4 regions of the Listeria sp. SHR_NRA_18 genome follow, and region 3 is predicted to be linked to each of the others. Evidence: predicted binding sites of a transcription regulator. Region 3 holds the regulator's gene; each other region holds the start of a gene.

The links. Region 3 encodes LexA, which represses DNA repair genes until DNA is damaged. Its sites were predicted from a motif close to CGAACATATGTTCG; they were not measured.
Positions count from the first base shown of each region.
Region 1: the regulator LexA is predicted to act here: its motif matches at 4,568-4,581, upstream of addB (helicase-exonuclease AddAB subunit AddB).
Region 2: the regulator LexA is predicted to act here: its motif matches at 4,268-4,281, upstream of dinB (DNA polymerase IV).
Region 4: the regulator LexA is predicted to act here: its motif matches at 5,975-5,988, upstream of recA (recombinase RecA).

Region 1 covers NZ_QPKR01000017.1:19,161-27,355, reverse strand. The annotation lists gene pfkB (1-phosphofructokinase) at 1-871, shown strand, start outside; gene DUK53_RS16475 (PTS fructose transporter subunit IIABC) at 891-2,768, shown strand; gene DUK53_RS16470 (helix-turn-helix domain-containing protein) at 2,875-3,225, shown strand; gene DUK53_RS16465 (competence protein ComK) at 3,271-3,924, opposite strand; gene DUK53_RS16460 (IDEAL domain-containing protein) at 4,193-4,426, shown strand; gene addB (helicase-exonuclease AddAB subunit AddB) at 4,593-8,069, shown strand; gene addA (helicase-exonuclease AddAB subunit AddA) at 8,066-8,195, shown strand, end outside.
Region 2 covers NZ_QPKR01000001.1:751,732-759,926, forward strand. The annotation lists gene DUK53_RS03745 (NUDIX hydrolase) at 1-418, opposite strand, end outside; gene DUK53_RS03750 (5-bromo-4-chloroindolyl phosphate hydrolysis family protein) at 623-1,267, shown strand; gene DUK53_RS03755 (toxic anion resistance protein) at 1,264-2,496, shown strand; gene DUK53_RS03760 (GNAT family N-acetyltransferase) at 2,558-3,100, opposite strand; gene dinB (DNA polymerase IV) at 3,175-4,245, opposite strand; gene DUK53_RS03770 (SDR family NAD(P)-dependent oxidoreductase) at 4,564-5,352, opposite strand; gene rnz (ribonuclease Z) at 5,369-6,283, opposite strand; gene zwf (glucose-6-phosphate dehydrogenase) at 6,599-8,068, shown strand.
Region 3 covers NZ_QPKR01000001.1:454,642-462,836, reverse strand. The annotation lists gene DUK53_RS02310 (IS1182 family transposase) at 64-1,761, shown strand; gene lexA (transcriptional repressor LexA) at 1,723-2,337, opposite strand; gene yneA (cell division suppressor protein YneA) at 2,498-2,827, shown strand; gene mscL (large conductance mechanosensitive channel protein MscL) at 2,904-3,359, shown strand; gene DUK53_RS02290 (DUF896 domain-containing protein) at 3,381-3,614, shown strand; gene tkt (transketolase) at 3,778-5,772, shown strand; gene DUK53_RS02280 (YneF family protein) at 6,005-6,241, shown strand; gene DUK53_RS02275 (amidohydrolase) at 6,481-7,662, shown strand; gene DUK53_RS02270 (ABC transporter ATP-binding protein) at 8,004-8,195, shown strand, end outside.
Region 4 covers NZ_QPKR01000001.1:326,718-334,912, forward strand. The annotation lists gene mutS (DNA mismatch repair protein MutS) at 1-989, opposite strand, end outside; gene DUK53_RS01685 (YlbF/YmcA family competence regulator) at 1,130-1,486, opposite strand; gene DUK53_RS01690 (TIGR00282 family metallophosphoesterase) at 1,506-2,306, opposite strand; gene DUK53_RS01695 (GNAT family N-acetyltransferase) at 2,370-2,867, opposite strand; gene rny (ribonuclease Y) at 2,996-4,558, opposite strand; gene recA (recombinase RecA) at 4,798-5,844, opposite strand; gene DUK53_RS01710 (competence/damage-inducible protein A) at 6,119-7,381, opposite strand; gene pgsA (CDP-diacylglycerol--glycerol-3-phosphate 3-phosphatidyltransferase) at 7,475-8,053, opposite strand; gene DUK53_RS01720 (helix-turn-helix domain-containing protein) at 8,174-8,195, opposite strand, start outside.

The DNA of each region.
Region 1 (8,195 bases), on a different contig from region 3:
TGTAGAGGTGGATGATCTTAATTTAGGTCATTTAAACCGAATGAAGACGAGCATCAAGTTACCTGGAGGCAAGGGCGTAAATGTTTCTCGGATACTTAATCAATTAAAAGTTGCTAATTGTGCTCTAGGTTTCTTGGGTGGTTTTACAGGGGAATTTATTCAACAGTGGCTAGAAAAAGAGGGAAGTACAAATAGATTTACGCGTATTGCTGATGATACACGAATCAATGTTAAGCTGAAACATGGTGAGGAAACTGAAATAAACGGGATGGGTCCGACGATTGATTCAACAGAAGTAGTGGCTTTCTTTAAGGAATTTGATAGGATGCAACATGGGGATATCGTTATTTTATCTGGGAGTATACCACCTTCTTTAGGCGCGGATTTTTATAATCGAATTATTGCAAAATGTGAAGCTCAAGATGTAGAATTTGTGATTGATACGACTGGGCCAAGTTTATTGGATACTTTGCGAAAAGAACCATTTCTTATTAAGCCAAATCATCATGAGTTAGCCGAATTGTTCGGGGTTGAATTCCAAGGTATAAATGATATTATTCCTTATGGTAAGAAGTGTTTGGAGCTAGGAGCTAAGCATGTTATTGTATCGCTTGCGGGTGATGGAGCTTTGTTATTTGTAGAGGATAAGGTCTATAAATCTAATACGCCACTTGGCAATGTGAAAAATTCTGTTGGTGCCGGGGACTCCATGATTGGTGGTTTCATAGGTACTTATATGGAGAGTGAAGATGTACTGGAATCATTCCAAGTTGCAGTGGCTACTGGTAGTGCAACGGCTTTTTCTACGGATTTGGCGACTTATGAGGCTGTTCAAAAATTAATTCCAGAAGTGAAAATTTCAGAGATATAATAATTGGGAGGTTTACATTATGAAAATAACTGATATTATGAGTCAAGACACGATGATCCTTTCCTTAAAAGCAACGACAAAAGAGGGCGCAATTGATGAAATGATTGCAAAACTTGATGAAAAGGGAAAAATTAATGATGCGTCACTTTTTAAAAAGGAGATTATGAAGCGGGAAAAGGAGAGTTCCACAGGTATAGGTGATGGTATTGCGATGCCTCATGCTAAGACGAAAGCAGTCAATACACCAACTGTAATATTTGCTAAGAGTGAGAATGGGCTTGATTATGATGCATTGGATGGACAACCGGCGTTTCTATTTTTTATGATTGCTGCGACGGATGGTGCGAACCAGACACATTTGGAAACATTGGCTGCCTTATCTCGGTTACTTATTCATCCCGATTTTGTTGGTAAATTACGCGATGCTACATCTAATAAGGAAGTAATAGCTTTATTTGATGAGGCGCAAGGAGAAGTGGGAACGCCAGAAGTGATTGAAAACAGTGATGATTCTCAAGATAAGCCTTTTGTAGTGGCGGTAACAGCTTGTCCTACAGGAATTGCGCATACTTATATGGCCGAGGATGCCCTAAAAAATAAAGCAAAAGAGATAGGCGTCGATATTCGAGTTGAGACGAATGGTTCGGATGGTGCGAAAAATAAACTGACGGCAGATGAAATTGAACGGGCAGCTGGTGTTATTGTTGCCGCGGACAAGAAAGTGGAAATGGCTCGATTTGATGGTAAGCATGTGTTAGAGACGCCTGTAAGTGACGGTATTAGAAAACCAGAAGAGCTGATTAATAAGGCGATGGCTAAACAAGCTCCTATATACCATCATAGTGGTGAAAAGGACAGTTCCGCTGGCGATGGACAAAAAGTTTCGATTGGAAGTCGTATTTATAAAGACTTAATGAATGGTATTTCGCATATGCTACCGTTTGTTGTTGGTGGTGGTATTCTTTTAGCATTTTCATTTTTGTTAGAACAGTATTTCCCTAGTGCAAAAGTTTTTACAGATATGTTGGGTGCGATTAGTGGCGGAACAACCGGAGCCTTTATGTTCCTTATTCCGATATTGGCTGGTTTCATTGCCATGAGTATTGCAGATCGTCCAGGTTTAATGCCAGGTATGGTCGGTGGTTTGTTGGCAGCGACGTCAGATGCAGGATTTTTAGGCGGCTTGCTGGCAGGTTTCTTAGCGGGTTATGTTGTGCTAGGTTTGAAGATTCTATTTTCCAAAATGCCTAAAACTTTGGAGGGTTTGAAGCCGATTTTAATTTATCCTGTTTTAGGATTGCTGATTACAGGCGGATTAATGTACTTTATATTTGATCCTATTTTTGCAACAATTAATGAGTTCTTAGTAGATCAACTGCAGTCTTTAGGAACGACAAATGCAGTTATTCTGGGGACTGTATTAGGCGGGATGATGGCAATTGATATGGGGGGCCCATTTAACAAGGCTGCTTATACATTTGCGATAGGTGTATTTACGACGACTGGTAATACTGATGGGGCGTTTATGGCAGCTGTAATGGCTGGTGGGATGGTTCCACCGCTCGCTATTGCAATGGCAACAACGATATTTAAAAATAAATTTACACAGGATGAGCGCCAAGCTGGTTTAACGAACTATGTGCTAGGATTGTCATTCATAACAGAGGGCGCTATTCCGTTCGCAGCAGCAGATCCATTGCGTGTGATTATGTCGTGTGTTCTGGGTTCCGCAATTGCTGGGGGGTTAACACAGTTCTGGCAAATTAACGTTCCTGCGCCACATGGTGGTATATTCGTTGTAGGACTGGCAAATCATCCGATGTTATTCTTGCTGTCAATCCTTATAGGGACAGTCGTTTCTGGGTTAATATATGGTTTTTGGAAGAAAGCGAAATAATAAAAAGAACTGCTCTAGTGATAGGGCGGTTTTTCTTTTGTATATACTATTAGTCGAAATAACTGTCGTTCATTGCTATAATAAGAGTATAGGAAGGGGTGAGGGTATGGACTTTGGAGAAAAATTAATTTCACTTCGAAAGAAACATCAATTGACGCAGAAGCAGTTAGCAGAGAAAATTGGTGTAACATCTTCTACAATTAGTAAATATGAGAACGATAATCATCGACCACCAATATTTATTCTTGCTAAGTTGGCAGACGAATTAGGTACAACAACGGATTTTTTATTGGACGATGTGGCCGGACTTAGGGAGAAAAACTCGGTGAATGCTTTCCCGTTGATTGGAAATCCTGAATTAGAAAAGTGGTACTTAGAGTTGCCCTACTCCTATTCGGAAGAAGAATTATTACTTTTGAAAAGAATTTCAGAGGCTTTGGGAAATCGAAATATTTAATTTCAAGGCAGTCACAAACCGGAAAAAAGTGACTGCCTTGTTTTTTTACTTATCTTCTTTCTTTTTGTTCTCCTTTTTTTGCTGGGGTGTATCAGGGTAACTAAAGTCAATGAAATGCTCATTAACCTCGCTGATTTCCTCAAGATTATAAGGTTCTCTATTCTCAGCTGCTAGGGAGATAGGTGGAAATAAAAGATTGGAATAGGGATACTCTGTCTCTACACTACGCATTTTTTGAGAAAATTTCATGTGTAGCATAGAAACTCTGGCCATCTGATTATTGAAAGTAGCAAATGATACAGATATTTTTATTTTTTGTTTGTTATTAAATCGGATGGTTGTGCAATTATAATTAGAGTCGTAATATTCCGAGATGTGTTGCGGAAAAATCCAAATACAATCGTCTCTTCCTGCTGAGGTTGTTGGAAAGGCATAGGTGAAGCTAACAGGATCAATCATAATTGGCGGCTTGTGTGTGACGCCTGTCAAGAAGCGAGTTCCTTCTCTTCTGCCTTCGTAGCTTGAACCAAAATATTGGCAGCTTGTTTTAATTAGAAATAATGGGGTAAAACTAGATATACGATGATCGTTTAATTCAAAGACTTCTGATTGAACCCCTGACTTTGTTTTTAGAGGCAGGATTATCATGGTATGGGGATTGACCTCATACACTGGCGTTTTCATTTTCTTCGACATAATGTCACTCCTTTTGATGTATATAAGTAGTGTAAATGCACCGAGTTAAGGTTATGGAATATCCGGTTTGTTTTTGAAAAATCTTAGGTACACCTACTTTGAAGCTATCTGTCTATGTTGCATCTCATTTGCTAGCTTGAGTATAGCACAGCTAATTCCCGAAGTCACTATTTTTTCTAAAAATTCTATTTTTATAAAGGATATGACTTTTTAACCCCTTATTTCTACTTTTTCATTGTGGTAATAAAAAATTAAGAAGGAGTGATCAGTCATGGAAATGCGAGATTTTTCAAGTTCATTAGTTAATCAAGTTGGAGTTCTAAAAGGAGAAAAAGAGTTAGTGAATACATTTATTGAGTGCTACATGACAATGCTCCTTGACGAACACAGGATGCAACAATTGAAAGATGAAATCGATGTTGCTTTAGACAATAACGATAAAGAGAAATTTTATCTTTTGACAGAGAAATTAAACGGAATGCAGCAGGAAATGCTGACCTTTTAAATAAATAACGTGAGGACTAGGGTCAATCTGGCTCTAGTTTTTTCATGTGTTATTTGTTGAAATTCGATTATAGTGATAGACTGAAATTAGGATTTTAAAATAAGTATGGTCTAGTTGGCTAATATGTGTTATGATATAAAACAAACATACGTTCGGTGGTGGAGAAATGAGTCTACAATTTATTATAGGGCGCGCGGGTACTGGGAAAACGGCACTAATAATGGACCGGTTAGAAGAGCGAATGAGTGGAGCGGGAGAGAAGCGGAATTGTATTTTCTTAGTCCCAGATCAGATGACTTTGCAAATCGAGACGGCGTTTTTTGAACGGGAGAGTGTCTCTGGGTTATTACACACGCAAATTTTTAGTTTTAGTCGTTTGGCTTGGCGGATTTTGCAAGAGAGTGGTGGCTTGGCTCGAACATTTTTAACGGATTCAGGATTAGAGATGGTCATTCGTAAAATAATGATTGAGAAGCAAGATGAGTTACAGTTATTTGGGCGGAATGCTTCAAAAAAAGGTTTCATTAAAGAGTTGGAGCAAATTTTTAAAGAGATGGAGCAATTTTGTGTGGAGCAAGAAGAGTTACAGAATTTTGATGGTGAGAATAGTGCAGATTTGAATAATAAGATGGCTGATATAGCGCTACTTTATGATGCTTATAAGCGTGTATTGTCTGGGAAATATTTAGAGAATGAAGATTATTTGAGACTGCTTGGAGATGCGATTTCGGATAGCAATTTTTTAGCGGAATGCGAGATTTTTATTGATGGTTTTCATGAGTTTTCGCCACAAGAATATTTGGTCTTGGGGGAATTATTTAGTGTTTGTAAAAATGTGACCATCGCTTTGACTTTGGATGAAGCATATAGTGTGAATAATTTACAGGCGTATAATGTATTTCAAGTGACAGGTATGACATATGCCAATTTAAAAGAAATAGCTCAGAATGGGGCTTGTGAAATATTACCTGATATCGTTTTAGAAAATAATGAACGCTTTAAAAATAATGATTTAGCATATTTACAGGAGACATGGGGGGAGTTCTCCGTGAAGGCCTATGCGAATGAGACGCCAAGTCTTGCTATTTATGAAGCGAATAATCGACGTGCTGAAATGGATGGGATTGCGAGGCATATAAGGCAGTTAGCTTCGGAGGGGTATCGTTACCGGGATATGGCTATTTTGCTCCGAAATACAGAGGTGTATGAGACGATTTTGAAGGCTTCTTTAAATGCGAATGATATTCCTTATTTTATCGATAAGAAACGAACGATGGCTAATCACCCAATGGTTGAATTTCTTCGTTCTAGTTTAGATGTTCTTCGTACTAATTGGCAGTATGAAGCTGTATTTCAGGCTGTTCGAACGGAATTTTTCTTTCCGCTAGATGTAAGTAGTAGTGCTTATAGAGGAAAGGTCGATATTTTTGAGAATTATATACTGGAGAATGGAATTTATAATAAACGTAGATGGATGGATAAACGACCTTGGAGTTACCGGAAAATTCGTGGATTGGATTTGAATCAAGGCGTACAAACAGACGATGAGAAGGCGAAAGAGGCTACGATTAATGAAGTAAGGGAGCACATAAAAGTACCGTTAATGGCGCTAGAGAAGCGGTTAGAGGTAGCTGGTAATGGTGTGGAACAGGCAAGTGCACTTTTTCAATTTATGTTGGATGTGCAAGTTGATGGTCGGCTAGATATGTGGCGCAAGCATGCGGAGGAAATGAATGAATTAGAGTTGGCAAAAGAGCATGAACAGGCCTGGAAGTCTGTTGTGGCGTTATTAGATGAGTTTGTAGAGGTTATGGGAGATGAGGAGCTATCTCTTAATACTTTCTTTGATATTATTAATACAGGGCTTGATGCTCTCGATTTTGCTTTGTTACCGCCGTCATTAGATCAGGTTATTGTTGCGGATATAGATAATTCGAGATTACTAAATAAGAAGGTTATTTTTGCTGCAGGGATTAATGATGGTGTTTTGCCAATGAAAAAAGAGGAGAGTGGCATTTTATCGGATGAAGATCGGAATGTTTTAAATCAGTCGGGAATTGCTGTTAGACCTAGTAGTAAGAATATGCTCTCAAGCGAAGAATTTGTGGCTTATCGGCTGTTTACGCTGCCCTCAGAGCGTTTATTTATTAGCTTTCCTAACGCAGATGAGAATGGGAAGGAATTGTCTGAATCAAGCTATATTAGGAGAATAGAGACAATTTTTCCAGAGGTGAAGAGAGAGCTTTATTTGAGTGATCCTTCTTTGTTGAGTGATTTGGAGCAGGCTTCTTATATTTCCACACCAAGAGCTACGATAGCGCTTTTAACAGCGCAAATGCAATATAAGAAAAAAGGGTACCAGATGTCTCCTGTATGGTGGGATGCTTATGCCTTTTTCCAATCAGATGAGGAGTGGAGAAATCCTGCTTTACGAATTTTAGGAAGTTTATTTTATCAAAATAAGGCTAAGAACATTTCAGAAGAAGCTGCAACCTCCTTGTTTGGTGAAAATATTCATGCAAGTGTTTCGAGAATGGAGCGTTTTTATAGTTGTCACTTTCAGCATTTTGCGCAACATGGTCTAAAACTGGAGGAGCGGGCGCATTATAAACTGCAATCTGTGGATATTGGTGAGATATTTCATGGGGCTATGGAGTGGATATCGGCAGAGCTTCAAAAGAATAACTTAGAGTGGGGTCAATTATCTGTGGAGCAATGCATGGAGCTGGCAACGCTTGCTATGGCGTATTTGGCGCCAAAGTTACAACATGAAATTTTGCTCAGTACGAAGCGATTGGAATATATTCAGTATAAGCTTTTGAATATCATTATTAGGGCGACGCGTGTGTTGAATGAGCAAGCTAAAATTAGTCGGTTTAAGCCGGTTGGACTAGAAGTTGATTTCGGAGCGAAGGGGGAAATACCACCTATGAAATTGCCGCTTAATGATGGGCGTGAACTCATTTTACAGGGGCGCATTGATAGAATTGATGAGGCGGAGCAGGATGAGCGCACTTTTTTGAGAATTATAGATTATAAGTCAAGCTCGCATGATTTGCCGATGACGGAAGTTTATTATGGACTTGCCTTGCAGATGCTGACCTATTTAGATATTGTCGTGGAGAATTCGGCTAAACTTATTGGAAAAGTGGCTGAGCCTGCGGGAGTTTTATACTTTCATATGCATAATCCGCTTGTTAGTGCAGACAAGGAATTGACGGAAACAGAGCTTGAGAAAGAATTGTTGAAGAGTTTTCGGATGAAAGGGTTAGTGCTGGACGATACTTTGGCGGTATCGCTTATGGATACGGAACTAGAGGCAGGGAAAACGTCTTCTGTGATACCTACTGGGTTGAAAAAGGATGGGAATTTTAATGCGCATTCGGCTACAGCGACGAGGGCAGAGTTTGATACGATGCGCCAGTACGTTCGTCGCCAGTATACAAAGGCAGGGAATAAGATTATTGATGGGGAAGTAACGATTAATCCTTATAAATTGAAGGAGCGGACGCCTTGTCAACTCTGTGTATTTCGATCGGTTTGTCAGTTTGATGCGTCGCTTGAGAATAATCAATATCGTAAATTAGAGAATCAGAGTAGGGAAGATGTTTTGAGGAAAATGCGTGAGGAGGGGCAGGAATGAGGAGGATAATTCCGACAAAGCCAGAGAATGCTGTGTGGACGGATGATCAGTGGAAGGCGATGTATGCGAGTGGTCAGAATGTTCTTGTTGCTGCTGCTGCTGGATCTGGTAAGACGGCTGTTTTAG
Region 2 (8,195 bases), 300 kb from region 3:
CATCTGCCTGAAGCGGGTTTGCTTGCTTCTTCAAATCTCCCGCAAGATAAATATGTAGTAACTCATCCGCGAAACCAGGCGATGTATAAAAAGACACAAGATGCTTCAAATCATCCGTTTTGTATCCCGTTTCCTCCTCCAGCTCGCGCCCAGCCGTCAATTCCGGAGCCTCATCTGGTTCAATTTTACCAGCAGGAATCTCGACAATTGCCTTCTCGAGCGGTTTCCGATATTGTTCCACCATCACCATTTTGTTTTCAGGCGTAATCGCAACAACCGCCACCGCACCAGGGTGCTTCACGATTTCACGCTTACTCGTTGCACCGTTTGGCAACACCACATCATCCACTACTAATTTAATAATTTTCCCATCAAAAATCGTCTCACGCTTCACCGTTTTTTCCTCTAACGAATCCATGCCACCACTCCATTTCTAAGTCTTTTTTATCATTATACCATAATCAAGTCTGAGGGGAATTTACATCGCACGACTGATAACATCTTTTCCTCCAATATGGTATGATATACTCAAATCAGGTTAGCCTTTTCAGATGATTTTCTAAAAAATTTTCACAAATACTTAATCCTTAAAAAAATAAGGAAGCCTAAGGAGAAGATAGACATGGTAGTTTTCAAAAAATTTATGGCCTTCACTGGCTCAATCGTTTTAACACTCATTTTGTTCGGCATCTTGGCAAACATCTTTGTGAACAACTGGTTACTTATTAGTGTCGTAACACTTGTCGTGGCCGCCGTCCTGTTCTTCTTTTCTGCAAAAGCGGGAGACAAAGCACATGCCATACAGACTGGGCTTACAAAAAAAGAATACAAATACATTCGCACAAACTTAGAAGAATCGCGAGCTAAAATACTGCGTCTCCAAAAAATCACGTCCGCTCACCGTAATCTTTTTACATTCCAGGAACGCGACAAAACACTCTTACTTACAAAACGCATCTACGGTATTGTGAAAGAAGAACCAAAACGCTTTTATGATGCAGAGGATTTCTTTTTCTCCCACTTGGACTCTTTGGTAGAGCTAACAGAAAAATACGCTTTCCTAAACAGCCAACCTGTGAAGGACAAGAAGATTTACCAAACACTTTCTGACACTCGTGCCCTTTTGAATGATTTAGGTCGCGTTATCGAGAAAGACCTCTTTGCACTGCTTAACAAGGACGTATCGAGCCTTGATTTCGAGCTAGAAGTTGCAAAGAATTCCATCTCCAAACAGGAAAAGAAATTTGAAAGGAGAACACCCAAATGACCGAGAACCAAAAGCCAAACGAACCTGAATTAAAAACAACAGAAACACCAACATATGAACAACCGAAAGCAGAGGTTATCGATGCTAATTTCAACAAGACATTAGATGATTTACTCGCCGATCCATTCGGCACAAACGGCTCACAAACCGTACAAGAAATCGTGAACAACGAAACAGACAAAGCTCCCCGCTTGGTTGACATGCTTCCAGAAGCGAACCGTCGCCAAGCAGTGGAACTTGCCAAACAAATCGAGCCTGGAAATCAAGCGGCTATCCTCGGATACGGCGCACCAGCACAAGCAAAGCTACATGACTTCTCCCACTCGATGCTCAACCAAGTTCAAAAGCAAGACGTTGGTCCAATCGGCGAAATCATCAGTGACTTGATGTTCCGCCTGCAAGAAGCCGATCCAGATGAACTTGCCGCACGCAACAAGAACGTTTTCACAAAAATGTTCTCCCGTGTGAAACAATCCATCAACGAGATCACATCCAAATATCAAAAAATGGGCACACAGATCGATCGTATCGCCCTGAAATTAGAACATGCCAAAAAACGTTTAATGGAAGACAATTCCTTCTTAGAACAACTCTACGATAAGAATAAAGACTACTTCCAGGCGTTAAATATTTATATCGCAGCTGGTGAATTAAAACAAGAAGAAATCAATACGAAGCTTCTTCCTGAACTTCGCAAAAAAGCAGAACAATCCGGTGATCAAATGGATTTCCAAGAAGTAAATGATCTCACACAATTCGCAGATCGCCTGGAAAAACGTGTGCATGACTTGAAACTTAGCCGTCAAATCACTATTCAGCAAGCACCACAAATTCGTCTTATTCAAAACACGAATCAGGTTTTAGCTGAGAAGATTCAGTCATCGATTATGACAGCTATCCCATTATGGAAAAACCAAGTCGCCATCGCGCTTACCTTACTACGTCAACAACAAGCGGCAGAAGCGCAACGCCAAGTATCGGAAACCACAAACGAGCTTCTAAAACGCAATGCCGATATGCTAAAAACAAATGCTATTGAAACAGCGCGCGAAAACGAAAGGGGTATTGTTGATATCGAAACACTAAAAGAAACGCAATCAAGCCTCATCGAAACGCTACAAGAAACCTTGAAGATTCAACAAGAAGGCCGTGCAAAACGCGCCGTTGCAGAAAAAGAACTTGTAACTATGGAACAAGAATTAAAAGATCGCTTACTAGAAATGAAATAATCTTTATCTACGAAGAAAGGTGCAGTACCTGTTGGTCATATCCACAGAAACTGCACCTTTCTTATTTGCTATTTTTTTCAAAAGCCGTTCTGAATTCAGCCTCCAGCATACTAAAAACAGCTAAGTCATGATAAGCCTCGTGAAAAAATTCATGCTCCCGTAATATCCCATCTTGATGGAAACCTAGCGAGTGCATCATATTTAATGATCGCTCGTTAAATGTATATACTTCACAATAAACCTTATGTAAATGTAATGCATTGAAAGCCACGTCCAACAACTCTAAGATAGCTTCTTTTCCGTAACCTTTTCCCCAACTTGATCGTTCCCCAATAACGATACCAAAAGCTGCCTGGCCATTTTCTCGGTCAATTAAGCCTAGTTCGGCACGCCCAATGACTCTTCCATCTAAAACAATACTGTATAGTTGTAACGATTGGTTGACGTTAAAAAAATATTTCTCATACATCGTTTGAAAAACCTCTAAAGATCGTGGTTTCGTAATACCGCTTGCCATGGCAATTTCTTCATCAAGCTCCCAGACATGCATTCCTTGTATGTCTTCCCGCCTGATTGGTCTAATTCTCCCTGACTCCCTTTTCATTAACTAACAACTCCCAACAATCATTATCGAACTTAAGTATAACAATGATATGCCATAATAAACAAGATTTTTCTTTAAAATCCTTCTAGTTTCAAATTTTCAAAGTGCAACGGTTTCAGGTTCGTTACCGTCAGGCCAACTAAGCGAACGCTCTCTTCTCCACTATATACATCGCGTAATAAACTGGCCCCAGCATCATAAATAACCCGTGCATCTCGTGTATATTCCATTAATGATAACCTCCTAGTAATGGTACTAAAATCACTGTATCGTAGCTTTAAAACCACTGTCTTACCGTGCTTGCCAATGCGTTCCAGTGAACTTTCTATTTTCTGTGAGAATAAAAGCAACATCTCTTGCATCTCTCGTTCATCGAAAATATTGTTAGCAAATGTAGTTTCTCGGCCAACAGACTTTCTCTCGCGATGTGGGTTTACTTTAGAATCTGATAAGCCTCTCACTGCTCGATACAAGCGATAGCCTTGTTTATTCAGCTCCCGAATTAAATCCCACTCCTCCCATGCTTTTAAATCCGCGCCAGAATGGATACCTAATCGATGTAGTTTCTCGGCTGTGACTTTCCCAACACCGTGGAATTTCGTAACTGGTAGACTCTCTAAAAAGGCTTCTGCTTCCTCTGGTAATACGACGGTCATCCCTGCTGGCTTCTTAAAATCTGATGCAATTTTGGCGATGAATTTATTGTATGAAACGCCTGCTGATGCGGTCAAACCGAGTTCGTGATAGATCGCATGTTGGATCTCCAGGGCTATCTTCATTGCGGATTTGATTCCTTTTTTGTTTTCGGTAACGTCTAAATAAGCCTCATCTAAAGACATTGGCTCCACTAAATCTGTATAACGATGAAATATTTCACGGATTTGTGCGGATACTTCTCGGTAATGTTCCATATTTCCATGGATGAAGATGCCGTGTGGACATAGTTTATATGCTTGCTTTGTCGGCATCGCAGAATGGACACCGAATTTCCTAGCTTCATATGAACATGTGGAGACGACACCTCGTTTATTTGGGTCTCCACCAATGATAAGTGCCTTTCCACGATATTCCGGATGGTCTCGCTCCTCTACCGAAGCAAAAAAAGCATCCATATCAATATGAATAATTTTACGCGTCTTATCCACTTCACTCATCACCTTCCAAAAACGAACGTTTGTTCTCCATTTAATTATACTCTCTCCTCTTAAATAATGCAAGCTGGATTCGGTTAAATTTTGAACAAAAATTACACAGCAAAAAAGAGACTATTTTTTAAGTACAGCGTGTCGACAAATGCTTAGTTTCTAGGCAAAAGCGAGTACCAGCGCGGAGCATACTAAGGTATGTGAGCACTGGAACAGAGCTTTTAACGACGAAAATGAGCGTTTGTCGACACGCTGATATTTTGCGGAAAATCACGTGAAGCAGTTTTTCTACAGTCTGTTTTAAGTAGCCTCCCTTTTTTATTTTTTCTCAAATGCGCCTTTACCGAAAAATTCGATGACGCGTGGCATGACCTGGTACATTCGCGAAATAAGGTTCATCAAAAACGGTAGATTTATTTCACGCTTTGGTTTCCCCATAATTGCCACGATTTTTGCAGCTACTTTTTCAGGCTTCAGAACCAAGAAACCTACATTGTCTAAATAGTCGCCCGATTTGTCGGCAATGTCGAAAAAGCTAGTTGCGATCGGCCCAGGGTTCACCGTCGTTACGTGGATACCTGATGGCTTGGTTTCCATTCGCAAAGCATTGGAATAGCCTAAAACTGCGAATTTTGTTGCGGAATAAGCGGATGATTTTGGTGTCGCGATTTTGCCAGCTTGGGAGGCGATGTTGATAATATGCCCCGACTTACGCGCCAACATGTCTGGTAAAGCGAGTTGCGTCAAGCGCATCAAACCAAGTACATTGGTATCAAACATCCGTTCCACCGTCGCAAAATCAGTCTTTACAGCTTCTTCAAAAATCCCAAATCCAGCGCAATTTACTAGGACATCGATTTTTGTATCGCCGATTTTTTGCATCACGTCTTCTATCTCTTCAAAGTCTGTCATATCCATTTTGTGGTAATCGCTAACAACACCATAATCCGCTTGAATCTGTGTTGCTAAATCTGACAATTTTTCCGTGCGGCGAGCCGTCAGAATCGTGTGTGCGCCTTGTGCCGCGACTTGCCGTGCCATCTCTGCTCCGAGCCCATTGGATGCACCTGTAATCATCACCGTTTTCCCCTTCAAAAAATCGTTCATCCTTCTCCAAACTCCTTTATAGTTCAAATATCGCAAAATCGGTCGCCATTTCCGTATTAGGAAAAATCGCTTGGCATTCTGAGACCAATTCGCGATTGTCCTCCCGGCTATAACGCGAACTAATATGCGTGATAATCAGCCGTTTTGCATTCGCATTCTTAGCTAGCGTGGCAGCTTCTATCGTCGTAGAATGCATGTACTCTCCAGCCATATCGCCCATTTCAGCACCAAATGTCGCTTCGTGCACGATGACATCCGCCTGATCCGCGAGTACCAACTCATTCGCCGTCGTCCGTGTGTCGCCAAAAATAGCCATAACCCGTCCTTTTTTAGCGGGTCCAATAAACTGGCTTCCATCGACTACTTCGCCATTCTCAAGCGTCACCGTCTTACCTTCTTTCAGCTCCTTAAAAATCGGTCCTGGCTTCACACCAAGTGCCGAAAGTCCTTCCGCATCAAGCGATCCCGCCTTATCAGCCTCCTCAATCCGGTAGCCATAACTCAAAATGCCGTGATCCAACTCGCGACAAATAACTTTAAAATCAGCATCTTCAAACACGACTTCACTATCAATTTCCACAATTTCAAGCGGGTATTTCAAATGCGTGCCACTCACCGCTAAACTCGTCCGAATATAATTCGCAATCCCCACAGGTCCGTAAATCGTAAGTTCCGTTTCGCCGCCCTGAAAAGAACGACTGCTAAGAAGCCCTGGCAAGCCGAAAATATGATCCCCATGCAAATGCGTAATAAAAATTTTTTCCAGTTTACTCAATCGAATCGAACTTCGTAAAATCTGATGTTGCGTTGCTTCCCCACAATCAAACAGCCAAATACTATTTCGTTCATTTAGCATCGTGAGCGCAATTGCCGTTACGTTACGGCCTTTGGAAGGGACACCCGCTCCTGTTCCGAGAAAAATCAATTCCATCTTTGTCTCACAATCCTTTCTCTAATCCGCTATTAATCATACCATATTTAGCCCATTTATGGCACTCCCACCGCTAAGCTTTTCCGACTTTTCCGGTTCAATCAGTTGCACATTAGAAATCAAACGGCTAAAATAGTAAGGAATAATGAGGGCGACTATGATTATATCTTAATTGTCTCATTCTCAGAATAAAAGCTAAAACATCTCGCTCATTTTTTCTAGGTAAGTTGTATTGACAGCTTTACGCAAATCGAGCGCTTGTCGCCGGTTTATCTGAGGTATGTTCCACACAATAAAGAAAGAGGGTAAGCACGTATGACAGAAGTGAAAGAACAAGTAGCTTTAATTACTATTTTTGGCGGTACGGGAGATTTGGCAAATCGCAAACTTTACCCTTCGCTATACCATCTCTTCACGAAAGGCTTTTTGAAAGAAAATTTCGCAGTGATCGGTACAGCTCGTCGTCCATGGACCAATGATTTCTTCCGTGAAAAAGTCGTAGAATCATTGAAAGGCATCGAAAAAGAAGGCTTCGATCCAGAAGAATTTGCGTCACATTTCTACTACCAATCGCACGATGTAACCAATCGTGAATCGTATGTCGAGCTGAAAGATTTATCTGATGAACTCGATAAAAAATACGAACTACAAGGAAATCGCCTATTCTACCTTGCTATGGCGCCAAATTTCTTTGGAACTATCGCAAGTCGATTAAAGTCAGAAGGTTTTGTCGATAATGCTGGATTTAGCCGTTTGATCATTGAAAAGCCATTTGGTCGCGATTTAGCAAGTGCCCAAGAACTCAATGAGTCACTGCGTCAAGCGTTTGATGAAAACGAGATTTACCGCATTGACCATTACTTAGGCAAAGAAATGATACAAAATATTTCCGTGATTCGTTTTGCGAACTCTATCATTGAATCGCTTTGGAATAACCGCTATATTGATAACGTCCAAGTAACATTGAGTGAAACGCTTGGTGTAGAAGATCGCGGGCGTTATTATGAAGAAAGTGGCGCGCTTCGTGATATGGTTCAAAATCATATTTTACAAATCGTATCCTTGCTTGCGATGGAGCCACCGATTAAATTAACCACACAAGAAATTCGCCATGAAAAAGTGCGCGCGCTCCGTTCTCTGCGTGTCATTGAAGGCGACGATGTGTACAAATATTTCGTACGCGGGCAATACGGTCCTGGAACAGTAGACGGCAAAGAACTGCTCGGTTACCGTCAAGCAGAGAATGTCGATTCCGATTCTAATACCGAAACATTTGTCGCAGCGAAACTCATGATTGATAATTTCCGCTGGAGCGGCGTTCCGTTTTATATTAGAACCGGGAAACGTCTTGCGAAGAAAACAACGCAAATTGCGATTCAATTCAAAAACGTACCGATGAACCTCTTTGGTCCAGGCCAATCGCTTGGAGGAAACGTGCTGGTGATACATATTCAACCAGACGAAGGTATCACGCTACACATGAATGTCAAAGAACCCGGCCAAGGAATGCTGACCATGCCAGTCAACCTGAACTACGCACACTCCTCACCAGACGGCATGAACACACCAGAAGCCTATGAAAAATTAATTCAAGACTGTCTAAACGGCGACGCAACATACTTCTCACATTGGGATGAAGTCTCCCTATCATGGAACTTCATCGACAAAGTAGCCGCAGTCTGGTCGAATTCAAAAGAACACTTCCCGAACTACACATCCGGCACAATGGGACCCAAAGAAGCGGATAAATTGGTGTCACAGGATGGATTTGAGTGGTTTGAATAGAGAAATGCTGAAGAAGCCCGTTAGACCCGAAAAAATTTGTTAGGGGGCGCAGTAAAAGTCCTCTTTTGACTTTTGCGGAGGCCACGAAATTTCCGAGAGGCTGGCTCTTGAAGCTGGATCCGGAGGC
Region 3 (8,195 bases):
CAAAAATAGCACGCTTTGTTAAAATTAAAGTACCAACCAAAACCCAACAAAGGAGTGCTATTTATGTATATCAATTATAACATGGACCAATTAATTCTTCCAATGGATTTAGAAACAATGATTCCTGAAAATCATGTGTCACGAACGATTCATCAACAAGTAGAGGAGATTCCAGAAGTAGCAATTCAAAATTGGCAAAGGGCAGAAGGCCGTCAAAGCTATCATCCAAAAATGATGCTCAAAGTTATTCTTTATGCGTATTCCCAAGGCGTGACCTCCGGTCGGAAAATAGCGTCTATGACGCAAGAAAATATTCCGATGATGTGGCTAGCGGGGCAACAAGCCCCAAGTTATCGCACGATTAATCGCGCCCGAATTTCTCCCCATTTTGATACGCTGTTAAAAAATATGTTTATTTCTTTTCATGCCTTTGCGCTCAAACAACAACTTATTTCAGGTGAAAAAATATATGTAGATGGAACAAAGATAGAAGCAAACGCCAACAAGTATAGCTTTGTTTGGCGAAAATCATCGGAACGGTTCCATGCAAGTCTACAAGAAAAAATAGGCACCCTTTACGAAGATATGAAGCGCCAAGTCGCATTAGATATGGAGAAAGATGAGAAAGAAGATTTTTCAATCGTGCAGTTGGAGCAATTAGATCAAGTGCTTTCTGAAACGATTGAAGCCATTGATACCAGCCTCTGTGAGGCTGATAGTGTCGAACAAAAAGCCTTAAAACAAGAGAAGCGGATGTGGACCAAACAACAAAAACAATTACAACGCGATTATTTACCAAGGCTACAAAAGTATCAGACGCATTTTCAACAATTTGGTGATCGGAATAGCTTTTCTAAAACAGATAGAGATGCGACCTTCATGCGAATGAAAGAAGATCACATGCGAAATGGACAATTAAAAGCAGGGTATAATGTTCAAATTGCCACGGAGAATCAATTTACCTTGCATTGTGCCATTTTTCAACGTCCCACAGATACGCGCTGCTTTCTTCCCTTTTTATCTTCATATGAAAAGCAATTAGGGAACCTTCCAAATTACATCGTCGCAGACGCTGGTTATGGTGGAGAAGAAAATTATAAATATCTATTAGAGGAAACCAATAGCCTGCCTATCATGCCCTATACGATGTACCGAAAAGAACAAAAACGCTCGTATAAGAAAGATAGGATGCATCGAGATCACTGGGAATACCGCGCAGCGGATGATTTTTTCATTTGCCCGAATCAGCGAAAAGTCAACTTTCAGCGGTATGCGTATCGGACAGATCGCTATGGCTACGTGCGTGATTTTAAAGTCTATGAATGCGAAGACTGTTCCGATTGTCCTTTGCGTGCAGTATGCACAACTGCTAAATCAGGACAGAATCGAAAAATTTACTATAATCCTGTTTGGGAAGAACTAAAAAGTCGAGCAAGACGAAGCCTCACATCCGAAATAACTTCTGCCATCTATCGGCAACGAAAGATAGATGTAGAACCAGTTTTTGGGCATGTGAAGGTTCTTTTGGGGTTCACTCGTTTCCGTTTACGAGGGCTTCCAAAAGTAGCGACCGAAGCCAATCTCTACTTCATGGCTAATAATATGCGAAAACTGGCACGCCTCGCGTGCCTAAATGGAAAAAATACGTATCAAAAATCTAAATGCAGATTTTTGATACGTATTTTTCTAGGTCAGAGAACCTTTTGTCTCAGATCCTTTTGTTTAGCGAATATCTCGGTACAAGCCAATGACTTTTCCTAAGATGGTAACATTTCTTAAAAGAATTGGCTCTAAAGCATCATTCTCTGGCTGTAAACGGAAATGGCTAGATTCTCTAAAGAACCTTTTGCAAGTAGCTTCGTTGTCATCCGTCATTGCGACAACGATTTCGCCATTATTAGCGGAATTCTGTTGTCTTACAATCACTTTATCACCATTAAGAATACCTGCATTAATCATACTTTCGCCATCAATTTCTAGCATAAATATCTCTGTTTCACCATTTGCCATATATTCAGGTAAAGGGAAGTATTCATCAATATTTTCAACAGCTGTAATAGGTATGCCTGCTGTCACTTTACCAATAATAGGAATATTAATAACGTTTGGTGCTGCGATATCATCTTCCAAAGATAGGATTTCAATAGCTCTAGGTTTAGTTGGATCCCGGCGAATGAGCCCTTTTCCTTCAAGTCGTGCTAGGTGACCGTGGACTGTGGAGCTAGAGGCTAAACCAACTGCTTCACCGATTTCACGCACGGAGGGTGGATAACCCTTGTCTTTTACTTCGGACTTGATAAAGTCGTAGATATCTTGTTGCCGTTTGGATAATTTCATTTGTTTCACCCCGTTCACTCTTTCATTACTTCTTTATTAATCCCAGTATATCAAAGATTTTTTAGATATGCAAACAATTGTTCGTTTTTTTATTGACATAACAGAACGAGTGTTCTATAATGAATAAAAAGCGAACGTATATTCTTTTGGAGGGATAAAGATGACTTTAAAATCTATTTGGGATCGGTATTATATTGCGATTATATTTATTATTACGTGTTTTGTTTTAGGTTTAGTATTAATGTTTGTGACAGTTAATCAGGCAAATTCTGATTATAATGAGGTCTATGTTGCTAGCGGGGATTCGATTTGGAGTTTAGCGGATGAGTACGCTGGTGATTATAAAATGAGCAAACAAGAGTTCGTAGCATGGGTCGAGAAAGAGAACCAGATAATCAACGGTAAATTGACAGCGGGTGAGACAATCACAATACCAGTTAAGAAAGGTAACACAGATATAGATCACTCTATTCAATTAGCAAATGAGTAAATAGGACACAATGCTTTAAAAACCTCTGCTTTTCATGTAAAATAGTCGTTGATAATGAACAAGAAGGGGTTTTTCGATGTTTAAAGATTTTAAAGCATTTATTTCGAAAGGAAATGCATTAGGTATGGCAATTGGTATTGTCATTGGCGCTGCGTTTACAAGTATTGTGAACTCGCTTGTAAATGATATTATCATGCCTCCATTAGGGCTACTAGTAGGTAATGTAGACTTTACGAATCTATTTATCAGCTTAAATGGGACACATTACGATACACTAAAAGCTGCTCAAACTGCCGGAGCACCAACGATAAATTACGGTTTGTTTGTCAATAATGTTATCAGTTTTCTTATTATTGCTTTCTCGGTTTTTTTGATTATTAAAGTGGTAACAAAATATATTCCACTAGAACCGAAAAAGCCTGCTACGAAAGAGTGTCCTTATTGTTTGTCTGCTATTCCAGAGAAAGCGAGTAAATGCCCACAATGTACATCGGACTTGACTCAAGATGAGGAATCAGGATTATCAGTATAATAGTAAACAAGGAGGAACATAATGTTAGAGAAAGCGAAAATAGATCGAATTAACGAATTGTCGCACAAGAAAAAAGCAGGTACGATGACTGTTGATGAGAAGCTAGAACAAGAGGCACTTCGTCAAGAGTATATCAAGTCCTTTCGAAATCAAGTTCGTGATACGATTGAGCACACGACATTCATCGATCCGAATGGTGATGATGTAACGCCTGAAAAAATAAAACGAAAACGTGACGAGCGAAATAAGCTGTGAAGGAACTGGAGGGATTGATATGTCTCTCCATTTCTTTATATTCAATCGAACATTATCGATCATTTTAATGCATTTGTAAACAATTAGATATTTTTTAGTTGTGTAATAGTCTAGAAAGGATTATTATAGAGAGTAGTGACTAAAACAAGAGAGGATGTTTCATTTGTTTGATAAAACGGATCAATTAGCAATTAATACTATTCGAACATTATCGATCGACGCAATTCAGAAAGCCAATTCTGGTCATCCAGGATTACCAATGGGGGCTGCCCCAATGGCGTATGCATTATGGTCTAAAGTACTGAAGGCCAATCCAGCTAATTCACACTGGTTTAATCGCGACCGCTTTGTTCTTTCTGCAGGCCATGGTTCTATGTTGCTTTACAGCCTGTTACACCTTAGTGGCTATAAATTAGGATTAGAGGATTTGAAGCAATTCCGTCAATGGGATAGCAAAACACCTGGTCACCCTGAGGTTCATCATACGGATGGTGTAGATGCGACAACCGGTCCACTTGGACAAGGCATCGCGATGGCTGTTGGTATGGCGATGGCAGAAAGACATTTAGAAGCAATGTATAATAAAGATGGATTCCCAGTTGTGGATCACTATACATATGCATTATGTGGTGATGGCGATTTAATGGAAGGTGTGGCATCGGAAGCTGCTTCCCTTGCTGGACATCAACAACTAGGCCGCTTGGTACTTTTATATGATTCTAATGATATTTCACTAGATGGTGATTTGGATAAATCATTTTCTGAAAGTGTAAAACAACGCTTTGAATCTTACGGTTGGGAACATTTGCTTGTTAAAGATGGCAATGATACAACTGAAATTTTAGCGGCTATCGAAAAAGCGAAACAAAATACATCGCAACCAACGATGATTGAAGTGAAAACAGTTATTGGTTTCGGTGCTCCAAACGAAGGAACAAGCAAGGTTCATGGCGCTCCACTTGGTGCGGATGGCATTAAGGCTGCAAAAGCTGTATATGGTTGGGATTACGAAGAAGACTTCTACGTTCCAAGCGAAGTATATGATCGCTTTAAAGAGACGCTTGCGAAGCGTGGCGCTGAGGAAGAAGAAGCATGGAACACGATGTTTGCTTCTTATAAAGAGAAATTCCCAGAACTTGCGGCTCAATTAGAGCTTAGCTTGAATGAGGAACTTCCAGAAGGCTGGGACAAGGATTTACCTGTATATGGTGAGGATAAATCGCTTGCTAGCCGTGCGTCAAGCGGTGAAGTCATCAATGCTTTAGCTGCTAAATTACCTCAATTATTTGGTGGATCTGCTGATTTAGCTGGTTCTAATAATACAAATATCGCAACAGATGGTGAGTTTACGAAAACTACACCTGCTGATCGTAATATTTGGTTTGGTGTACGTGAGTTTGCAATGGGGGCTGCACTGAATGGTATGGCGCTACATTCTGGGCTTAAAGTTTACGGGGGAACATTCTTCGTATTCTCTGATTACCTACGTGCAGCGATTCGCTTATCTGCGATTCAAAACCTACCAGTGAACTATGTGCTGACGCATGACAGTATCGCAGTTGGGGAAGATGGACCAACGCATGAGCCTGTAGAACAAATTGCTTCTCTTCGTGCAATGCCTGGTTTGACGTTACTTCGCCCAGCAGACGGGAATGAAGTTGTTGCGGCATGGAAAATTGCGATTCGCTCAACTAATCGCCCGACGGCTCTTGTGCTTACGCGTCAAAACTTACCAACATTGCCTAATTCTGCTAAATTGGCGGAAGAAGGCGTGGCTAAAGGAGCTTATGTATTGTCTCCAGCGAAGAAAGACGTGGCAGATGTACTTCTTTTAGCTACTGGATCAGAAGTTAATTTGGCTGTACAAGCACAAGCAGAACTTGCAAAAGATGGCATTGACGCATCTGTCGTTAGTATCCCATCATTTGACTTGTTTGAGCAACAATCGGCGGAATATAAAGAGAGTGTTCTACCGAATGCAGTACGTAAACGTGTATCCATCGAAATGGGCTCAACGCTTGGTTGGGAACGTTACGTTGGTTTAGATGGTAAAACAATCGGAATTGACAAGTTTGGCGCTTCAGCACCAGGCGATACGATTATTAAAAACTATGGTTTCACTGTGGAGAATGTCGTTAACACTGTGAAGTCTCTGTAAGTAATAGATTGGAAGTGCAAGGTGAGGCGAGTTTTTCGCTAAATCATTTTGCACTTCTTTTTATGAGAATGTGTTGTGTATACGTTGTGTTGATGGTATAATGAGGCAGTTGTGATTTTTTAATGATAGCGAACTTTTATTGCTATAGAATATCGAAAAACTATTGTTTTGGCCTGATAAATCAAGTACAATAAAAGGGATATATTGTTTCGAGGAGGAGAAAGAGAATATGTTGTGGTATATACTTATCGGCATACTTTGCTTAATTGCTGGTTTGGCATTAGGATTTTTCATTGCAAGAAGATACATGATGACGTATCTGAAGAAAAACCCGCCAATCAATGAGCAAATGTTACAAATGATGATGGCCCAAATGGGAATGAAACCGTCACAGAAAAAAATTAACCAAATGATGAACGCTATGGGTAAACAGCAAGAAAAAGAAGGAAAAGCGAAGAAGAAAAAATAAGATTAGGACGGGGTATTGCACGATTTACTTGTTCTAAATAGCTTAATTGATGGTATACTTGAAACACTTTTTGGGATTACGTTTGAGACGTGATTTTGAGAGGTGTTTTTTAGTTTCGAGTAATATTTGCAGAATATTTCGGGTTTTCCGAGCGTGTCGCAAGTAAAAGTGGTGCTAGAGTGGTAGAATAGGTTCATGCAGACGAGGCGGTATTTTTAATTGGAATTGGAGGCGTTGGAATGAATGATAAGATAAAGGTTGAAGTTAAGCGAAACGAGGAGAAGATGGTTGCTTTTCGGAGGGATTTACATAGGAATCCGGAGTTGTCGTGGCAGGAGATTCGGACGACGAACCGGGTTGTGGCGGAGCTTGAGCGGATAGGCATTGCGTATCGGCGAATGGAGCCGACGGGGGTCGTGGCGGAGCTGGTTGGGAATAGGAATGGGAAAACGGTGGCGCTGCGTGCGGATATGGACGCGTTACCCGTGATGGAATTGAGCGAGGCGCTTTCTTACCGATCGGGAAATGATGGGAAAATGCATGCATGTGGGCACGATGCGCATACGGCGATGTTGCTTTGTGCGGCGGAAGCGCTGGTTGGTATTCAGGATGAGTTGGCTGGGACGGTGCGTTTTATTTTTCAGCCGGCGGAGGAGATTACGGAAGGTGCGGAGGCGATGATTCAGCAGGGTGCGATGCAGGGTGTGGATAATGTGTTCGGAATTCATATTTGGTCGCAGATGCCGACGCATGCCATTTCTTGTAATGCTGGGCCTGTTTTTGCGTCTGCGGATGTGGTTGAGATTAAGTTTACGGGACGTGGTGGGCATGGTGCGATGCCGGACGCTTGTATTGATGCGGCGGTGGTTGCTTCGGCTTTTGTGATGGGGGTTCAGGCGATTGTATCACGGGAAACGGACCCGCTTGAGCCAGCTGTTTTTACGATAGGGCGCATGGAGGCTGGGACGCGTTATAATGTGATAGCGGAGAATGCGGTTTTGGAGGGGACGGTTCGTTCGTTTCATCCGCGGGTTCGTGAAAAAATGGAGGCGGCGATTCGGCGTTATGCGGAACAGGTTGCGGCTACTTATGGTGCAACGGCGGAAGTGGATTATCGGTATGGGACGCATGCGGTGATAAATGAGGAACAGAGCGCGAACTTGGCGCAACGTGTGGTTACGAGTAGTTTTGGTGATGCGGTGCTTTATTCGGACCGACCAACGACGGCGGGCGAGGATTTTAGTTATTATTTGCAGGAGGCTCCTGGTTGTTTTGCGCTTGTTGGTGCTGGAAATCTGGAGAAGGATACGGAATGGGCGCATCATCATGGCCGTTTTAATGTGGATGAGGATGCGATGGTTTATGGCGCGGAACTATACGCGCAGTATGCCTACACATATTTGACAGAGAATCCTGAATAAGGGGTTCTTTGTCTGTCAAATAAAAAAATTATAAATATACTTGAATCTTTGAAAGAAATCGGTTACACTAGTTCCTGTAAACAAATTTGAGAAGGAGGTAAGGACAATGAAAAAGATAATTGGATTTGATGAGCGAACCATTATTGTAGGAGATAGCCTAAATTCGGCGTCCGTTATATCGAGGAAGAGGTACAGGCTTATTTGAGGGCTGTTATGTGTACTTTTGTGGGATTATTTCGATATATATTTCCAAACAGTAATGGGCAGAGCAAGACGTGTCCGTTATTTTTTATGTCCAAAAACAGGAATAAAAAGGGTTTCAAAAGAAAAGAGGGTTGGGAATGAAGATTTATAAGGAGTTGGGATGGTTTTTTAAAGAGCAGCGAAAATCGTATATTATCGGGGTTTCATTGCTTTTTATGATAACTTTACTTCAACTGGTGCCGCCGAAAATACTTGGTATGACGGTGGATGCGATTAGTAAGGATACGCTGACGAAAAATCATTTATATATGTGGATGGGAGTTCTGCTT
Region 4 (8,195 bases), 130 kb from region 3:
AATTCCATCCGTTCAAAATAATGATTGATAAAACTGTTCACATCCTGTTGGCGTGCCTCAATCGCATCCAGGTGAATAAGCGGACGATCGATCCACTGTTTCAACAAACGCCCACCCATCGCGGTTTTCGTCTGATCTAGCAACCACAATAACGTGCCTTGTTTCCCCTTCCCACGAATCGACTCCGACAACTCCAAATTCCGCTTCGAATAATAGTCCATTTTCATATATTGGCTCGTTTCATAATGAACCGTCTTCTGTAAATGCGACAAATCCCGCTTTTGCGTATCAATAAAATAATTCAGCAACTTCGCAATCGCTTTTTTCTCAATTGGATGAATCGTGTTCGTCACTAAACTCTCGTAACCGCTCGGCAAATCATTATTATTCTCATACGAAATAAAGAGTCCCAGCTGCTCACGAACCGCTTCTGGAAACGCCTCACTAAACTCAATCCCGACAACCATTTCTTTTGCAGACAGCGTCGTCAACTCATTAATCAAGCGATCCTCACCCATCGCAAGTACCGTCGATTTCAGCTCACCCGTCGAAAGATCACAATAAGCAAAACCATATTCCTTCTCCTCGTGCTGAAAAACCGCCGCAATAAAATTGTTTTCTTTCTCCTTCAGACCCTTCGACTCCATCATCGTCCCCGGAGAAATCAGCTGAACCACTTCACGCTTCACCATACCCTTGGCAAATTTCGCGTCCTCCACCTGTTCACAAATCGCCACCTTGTAACCCTTATCAATCAACGTATCTATGTAACCCGCAGCCGCATGATAAGGCACCCCGCACATCGGAATCGGATTATCCGAATTACCCGCACGAGCCGTTAACGTTATCTCTAAAATTTGCGACGCTTGTATCGCATCTTCAAAGAACATCTCGTAGAAATCCCCTAATCGGAAAAACAGAAATGCATCTTTGTAATTTTCCTTAATCGCTAAATATTGCTTCATCATCGGCGTCACTTCAACTGCCATTCCAATCAACCCTTTTTCTCTTTGTTTAAAAGTTATTTTGTCCCTTTATTATAGCATAAGCAAGCCAAATCATGAAGAAAAGACAAGTTTTGAATAGAAAGAAACGATGCAGTAACGTAAGCACCGCATCGTTCTCATCCTTATTTTTGCAGTTGTGACGTGACCTTGTAGCTGATTTCGTGTGTGATGGCTTGCAATAAATCATTCGCTTCTTCTTGAGAACGTCTGAATTCCTGCACAATCGGTAAATGGTCGATTTCAGCTGTCAACGCATCGATGCCATCTTCGGTTTGCTTCACCGCTCCGAATTTTTGATAATGCTCTAAATTGACCGCTTCCTTCTGCAGTTTCTTGATGTCTCCCACTTTGGCAGCCACTTTTTGATTCGTATTAATTTTCGCTTCTGCCGCACGATAAAATTTGACAGCCTCCGTAGCTTGGAGCGCCGATTTCAACGCCTGCGCTTTGGCGATTATTTCTTCTTTTTGGTAGGTCAACGTGTGACACCTCCTTTGATCAAAGCGTAAACGGATGATCCTCGTTTATCAAAATCCGTTCAATTTTAGTAGCCTGTCCAGTCGTATCGTTAATACTAATCATACATCCCGACAAAACAGCGCGCCCAGTCTTAGGCACTTCAAAACGAGAAGGCATCGCAGTCAAGAATCGACGCAAGCTCGCCTCTTTATCCATGCCCAAAATGCCGTCATAAGGTCCAGTCATACCAACATCTGTTAAATACGCCGTTCCCTGTGGCAAAATCCGATTATCCGACGTCTGCACGTGCGTATGCGTCCCAACAATCGCTGTCACGCGACCATCCACGTACCAGCCCATCGCTTGCTTCTCACTCGTCGTCTCCGCATGAAAATCCACGAAAATGATATTCGTTCGTTTCGAGGCTTCCTCAATTAATTCGTCCATTTTGCGGAACGGATCATCCAAATCTGACATAAAGACACGACCCTGCATATTAATTACCGCAACTTCCAACTGGTTGCTTTTTATAAAAACAAGTCCAGTACCCGGCGTCGTCTCCTCCGGGAAATTCGCAGGTCGCACCAAATATTTCGCGTTATCGATAAATTCAAAAATATCGCGATTATCCCAAGCATGATTACCAAGCGTCACCGCATTAGCACCCTGCTCTAAAAACTGTTTGTAAATCTTCTCCGTAATGCCACGTCCAGCAGCGGCGTTCTCCCCATTGATTACCGTAACAGTCGGACGATACGCTTTCTTTAGTTGCGGCAAATATTCGGTAATCATATCACGACCGATAGAACCCACAACATCCCCGATAAATAATAATTCCATATGCTAATTCCTCACTCTCTATATGTAACCTATTATACCCCGAAACGCGTCAAAATGCCCGTCCTATTTTCCGACGACATCACTTCTGCGCTCCAATAATGCCACATCTCGAAAAACACCGTCCATCTCGCCCAATTTTTCATGAATGCAAAGCGTTTTAAATCCGAATTTTCTATGTAAAGCAATACTCGCCGTATTTTCAGGGAAGATCAAGGATTGTAGCGTCCAAAAACCAGCCTCTTCGCTCTTGCTAACGATATGAGCCATAAGCGCCGTCCCAATTCCTTTTCCAGCCGTTGCCGGATCGATATAAATACTCAGTTCCGCAACCCCGCGGTAAGAAGGCATGCCGGAAAATGGCAGTAATGCAGCCCATCCAATTACAACTCCATCCTCCATCACCACAAAACGACAAACATCCAGATACTTCTGATCCCAAGCCTCAAATGTCGGCACCTCTTTTTGAAACGTCGCATTTCGTCCATCAATTCCCGTCTGATAAATACGAGCCACATCCGAATAATTCTCTTTTTTAAAATTTCTGATTTCCCATTTTTGCATGCTATCAAACTCCCATCTTAGATTACTGCATATTATAGCTTTGTTTTTCGGCATCGCGCAAGGAAATTGCTTGCCTGTATACAGCAAAACACGCAGCTTCCGATGTGGGAACTGCGTGTTTTATGTGATTACTTCGCGTACTCTACAGCACGCGTCTCACGGATAACAGTCACTTTGATATGACCAGGGTATTCGAGTTCTTCTTCAATCCGTTTCCTAATGTCTCGTGCTAAGCGGTAAGAAGCTAAATCATCGATAGAATCAGGCTCTACGATAATACGAACTTCGCGTCCAGCTTGAATGGCGTAAGATTTCTCTACACCTTCATAAGACTCGGAAATCTCTTCTAATTTCTCTAGGCGGCGAATGTAGTTCTCCAATGTTTCACTACGAGCACCGGGTCTTGCGGCTGATAGGGCATCTGCGGCTGCTACTAGGACAGCGATAACAGATGTTGCCTCTGTGTCTCCATGGTGGGAAGCGATACTATTAATAACAATATCATTTTCCTTGTATTTCGTAGCAAGTTCGACACCAATTTCGACATGACTTCCTTCAATTTCATGATCGATTGCTTTACCGATATCATGAAGGAGTCCAGCACGCTTAGCCATCGTTACATCTTCACCAAGCTCACTGGCCAAAATTCCAGCCAATTTCGCCACTTCTAACGAGTGATTCAAGACGTTTTGCCCGTAACTTGTACGGTAACGCAAGCGACCAAGAATCTTGATTAGATCTGGGTGTATTGAATGAATGCCAACTTCGAATGTTGCTTGTTCTCCAACTTCACGAATATGTTCGTCCACCTCTTTACGAGCTTTATCGACCATTTCTTCAATCCGTGCTGGGTGAATTCGTCCATCTTGTACGAGTTTCTCCAAAGCGATTCGCGCGATTTCACGACGAACAGGATCAAATCCGGAAAGGATAACTGCTTCTGGTGTATCATCAATAATTAAATCGATACCAGTGAGCGTTTCCAGTGTACGAATATTACGGCCTTCACGACCAATAATTCGACCTTTCATCTCATCATTCGGTAGAGTTACAACGCTTACTGTCGTTTCAGCAACATGATCCGCTGCGGAGCGTTGTATTGCTAGAGAAAGAATGTTTTTCGCTTTCTTATCTGCTTCTTCCTTCGCACGAGTTTCAGATTCCTTCACCATCACTGCTGTATCGTGTGTTAGTTCCTCTTCTACTTGGCTCAAGATAACGTTCTTCGCCTCATCCTTGGTAAGGGCAGATATTCTTTCTAACTCTACTTGTTGTTTTTGAGTCATCTCTTCCACTTTGCTTTCTTTTTCTTCAATTTGTTGTTGACGTTTACTGATACTCTCCTCTTTTCTTTCAAGAGTTGCTTCCCTTTTACTTAAAGAAGTATCTTTTCTGTCGAGGTTTTCCTCCCTTTGCAATAAGCGATTTTCTGATTTTTGTAATTCCCCTCTTCGCCCACGAAGTTCATTTTCGATTTCAGTACGTAACTTATGATTCTCTTCTTTGCCTTCAAGTAATGCTTCTTTCTTCAAGGTTTCTGCTTCTTTTTTAGCGTCTTCCGTGATTAATTCAGCTGTTCCTCTAGCAGCGGCAAGTTTCCGCTCAGAGCTTGATTTATAAATTAGAGAACCAACAACCAGACCGACGATCAAGAAAAGCAAGCTGGAGATGATTGTGATTACGAGTTCCATCCTTACACCTCCTTTGCTATTCAATTCTTTTTAATGGTTATGTCGGTTGTCAGAAATATTCCTGACACGCGTGTATTTTTTCATTTTTAAATGTAAAATATACAATCTAATTCTATCTGTCAATCCATGTATTGTCAAGGAAAGCGCAAAGATGTAAACGGAATCAAAAAAAACCCTATAAAAAAAGGATTTTATAGCTTAGAAATAAAGAGAAGCCACCCAATTGGGCGGCTTATGGATTAATCTTCATCAAGTAAATTGATTTCTTCTGGCAATGCTTCTTCTGCTAAATTAGGTTTCACATCGATTTCATATTCTTGACGCACGCGTTTTGAGATTTCATCGCGAATTTCTGGATGCTCTTTCAAGTATTGTTTCGCATTCTCGCGACCTTGGCCAATACGCTCTTCGTTATAAGAATACCATGAACCACTCTTATTGATAACGTCAATTTCAGAGGCCATATCAACGAGTTCACCTTCACGTGAAATACCGAAGCCGTACATAACGTCTACTTCAGCGACACGGAATGGTGGTGCTACTTTGTTTTTCACGACTTTGATTTTTGTTTTGTTACCGATAACGTCCGTACCTTGTTTTAGTTGTTCTGCACGTCTTACTTCTAAACGAACAGTAGAGTAGAATTTAAGGGCACGTCCACCTGGAGTTATTTCAGGGTTACCGAACATAACGCCTACTTTTTCACGAATTTGGTTGATGAAAATCGCGATTGTTTTGGATTTGTTGATTGCACCGGATAGTTTACGCAAGGCTTGGGACATAAGACGCGCTTGTAAGCCGACATGTGAATCTCCCATTTCGCCTTCGATTTCCGCACGTGGTACGAGTGCGGCTACGGAGTCAATAACTAAAATATCGACAGCGCCACTACGAACCAACGCTTCAGCGATTTCTAATGCTTGTTCCCCTGTATCTGGTTGTGATAGCAATAATTCATCAATATTAACGCCTAGATTCTTCGCATATGCTGGATCTAATGCATGCTCAGCATCGATAAATGCCGCTGTTCCGCCCTGCGCTTGTACTTCTGCAATAGCGTGTAAAGCAACGGTTGTTTTACCTGAACTCTCTGGTCCGTATACTTCGATGATTCTTCCTCGTGGATAACCACCGACTCCAAGTGCGATATCGAGAGCTAAAGAGCCACTTGATATCGTAGAAATATTATGATCTGATTGTTCCCCTAACTTCATAATGGAACCTTTACCAAATTGCTTCTCGATTTGTTTTAACGCCTGATCTAAGGCCGCTTGACGATCACTCACATTATTGCCTCCTAGTCTTTATATATATCTAATTTCATGTAAAAACATTGCATACCACACATTATTTAGCGGTTGTTTTTACTGCCTATAGATACTATACCTTATTTTTTGAAGATATACAAGTAAAAAGCGAATATTTGTTCGTATTTTTTCTGTGCGCGCTATTTTTCTCTCTACACGGTAGCATTCGCTTCCTGACTGTGCCTTTATTATAGCCGTTTTGCAAGCATTCGTCTAACCTTTTTTTACGGCTGATTGTGTTGATTTTCACCCCTTATTTCTCTTTTTTATCGGATTTCTCGTCCAAAAAAGCTTTAATCAGCGCAAAACCTTCTTTTACAGCTCGACGACGATTATAATTACGATCGCGATTGAAGGTGTAACGATAGGCTAATGTAGGATTACCAACAACGCTAAGGCCAATCCATACGGTTCCAACAGGATTTCCTTCTAGCTCTTCGGGACCTGCAACACCCGTGAAGCTGATGCCCATATCTGTTTTGCATAGTTTACGAATATTATCTGCCATTTCTATCGCGCAAGCTTGGCTGACAACGCCTTCTTTTTCAATCGTTTCCTTGGAGACGTGCAGTAATTCGTGCTTCGTTTCAGCACTATATGTTACCATGCCGCCTTTGAAGATTTTAGAGATGCCTGTTGTGCCACCGAGTTCTGCTTGAAATAAACCGGCTGTGAGGCTCTCTGCTGCCGAAATAGTCATGTTGGCTTCCATGAGTTGCTGGATGACCAAATCGACGAGTGTGACGTCTCCTGAGCCGTATATGTAAGCCCCGTCTCGCTTAATGATCTCTTCTTCTGTCTCGGCAATCAACCGCAATGCTTCTTCTCTTGTTGTCGCAGAAGCAGTAAGTCGGATAACCACTTCATTTTCCCCCGCATAGGTTGCGATTGTAGGGTTTGTCTGTGTTGCAATCATATCTTTCAAATCATCTGCTAATTTCGATTCGCCAATGCCGAAAAAACGTATTATTTTAGATTCTAGTATAATTTCGCGCTCACTATTTTTTAGTAGCAGTGGTTTGGCATATTTCGTAAACATGGGTTGCATTTCTGATGGCGGGCCAGGAAGTAAGATATAGGTATGAGCCTTTTCTTCTAGGAACATGCCAGCCGCAAAGCCGAAATCATTGGATAAAACGTATGATCCCTCAATGATTTCTGCTTGGCGTTTGTTATTTTCGGACATCTTGTCTTTTCTAGCCGCGAAAAAATGCTCTATTTTTGTCAGATGCTCGTTGTCATAAATGATCCCTTTTGTCAGGTATCCAGCTAGAACTTGTTTGGTAATATCGTCTTCTGTAGGTCCTAATCCACCTGAAAAAATTAAGATATCGCTGCGTTTCTCGGCAATTTCGATTACTTTTTTCAATCGTTCGGGGTTATCGCCTACGACGGTATGATGATATACATAAACGCCACATTCGGCAAGCTCTTTTGATATAAAGGCAGCATTGGAATTCACGATTTGTCCTAATAATAGTTCGGTTCCTACTGCAATAATTTCTGCACTACGCATAAAAACACGCCCTTTCTACTTTTATATATTACAACTTCTTACCTCAAAGACAAGAAAAACGACCTACCAATAGCGATAAGTCGTTTTTTGAAATTACATCGAACCTTTGAAGATATTCCGGTTTTTGTAAAAATAATCCCAGCCTGACCAAACCGTGAAGAAGGCACAAACATATAGGAAGACAAGATCGATACGAATACCGGTCCATTCGAATGGCCAGTTGTGAAGTAGTAATAGCGGAATGGCGATCATTTGTGTAAATGTCTTGATTTTTCCTAGTTGTCCAGCTGCCATGACCTCGCCACCTTCCACAAGGAGTAACCGCAAACCAGTTACTGCAAACTCGCGGCTGATAATAATAATGATAACCCAAGATGGCGCAATATGTTGTTCTACTAGAATGATAAAGGCTGCAGCGACAAGCAATTTGTCAGCTAACGGATCGGCAAATTTTCCGAAGTTGGTGATTAAGTTATACTTTCGCGCCAAATGACCGTCAAACCAGTCTGTTAATGCAGCTACAATAAAAATAATAGCTGCTATGATGTTGGATACAGGAATGGTGGAATCAAGCCACGTCACAGTTCCAAGACCTAGTGGTGCCACACATAATACAACAAAAATTGGTATCAAAATGATGCGGGCCACCGTTATTTTATTAGGTAAATTCATCTTTTTTCATCCCCTCTTAAATTAAAGATATGTAATAACGCAGCGTGGCAATAAATGCTTATTTTCATGCTTGATGCAAGATAAGTAAGCATTTACGGCCACGCTGTCCTAAAAAATCTGTTATTCCGCGTTACTGTCTGAA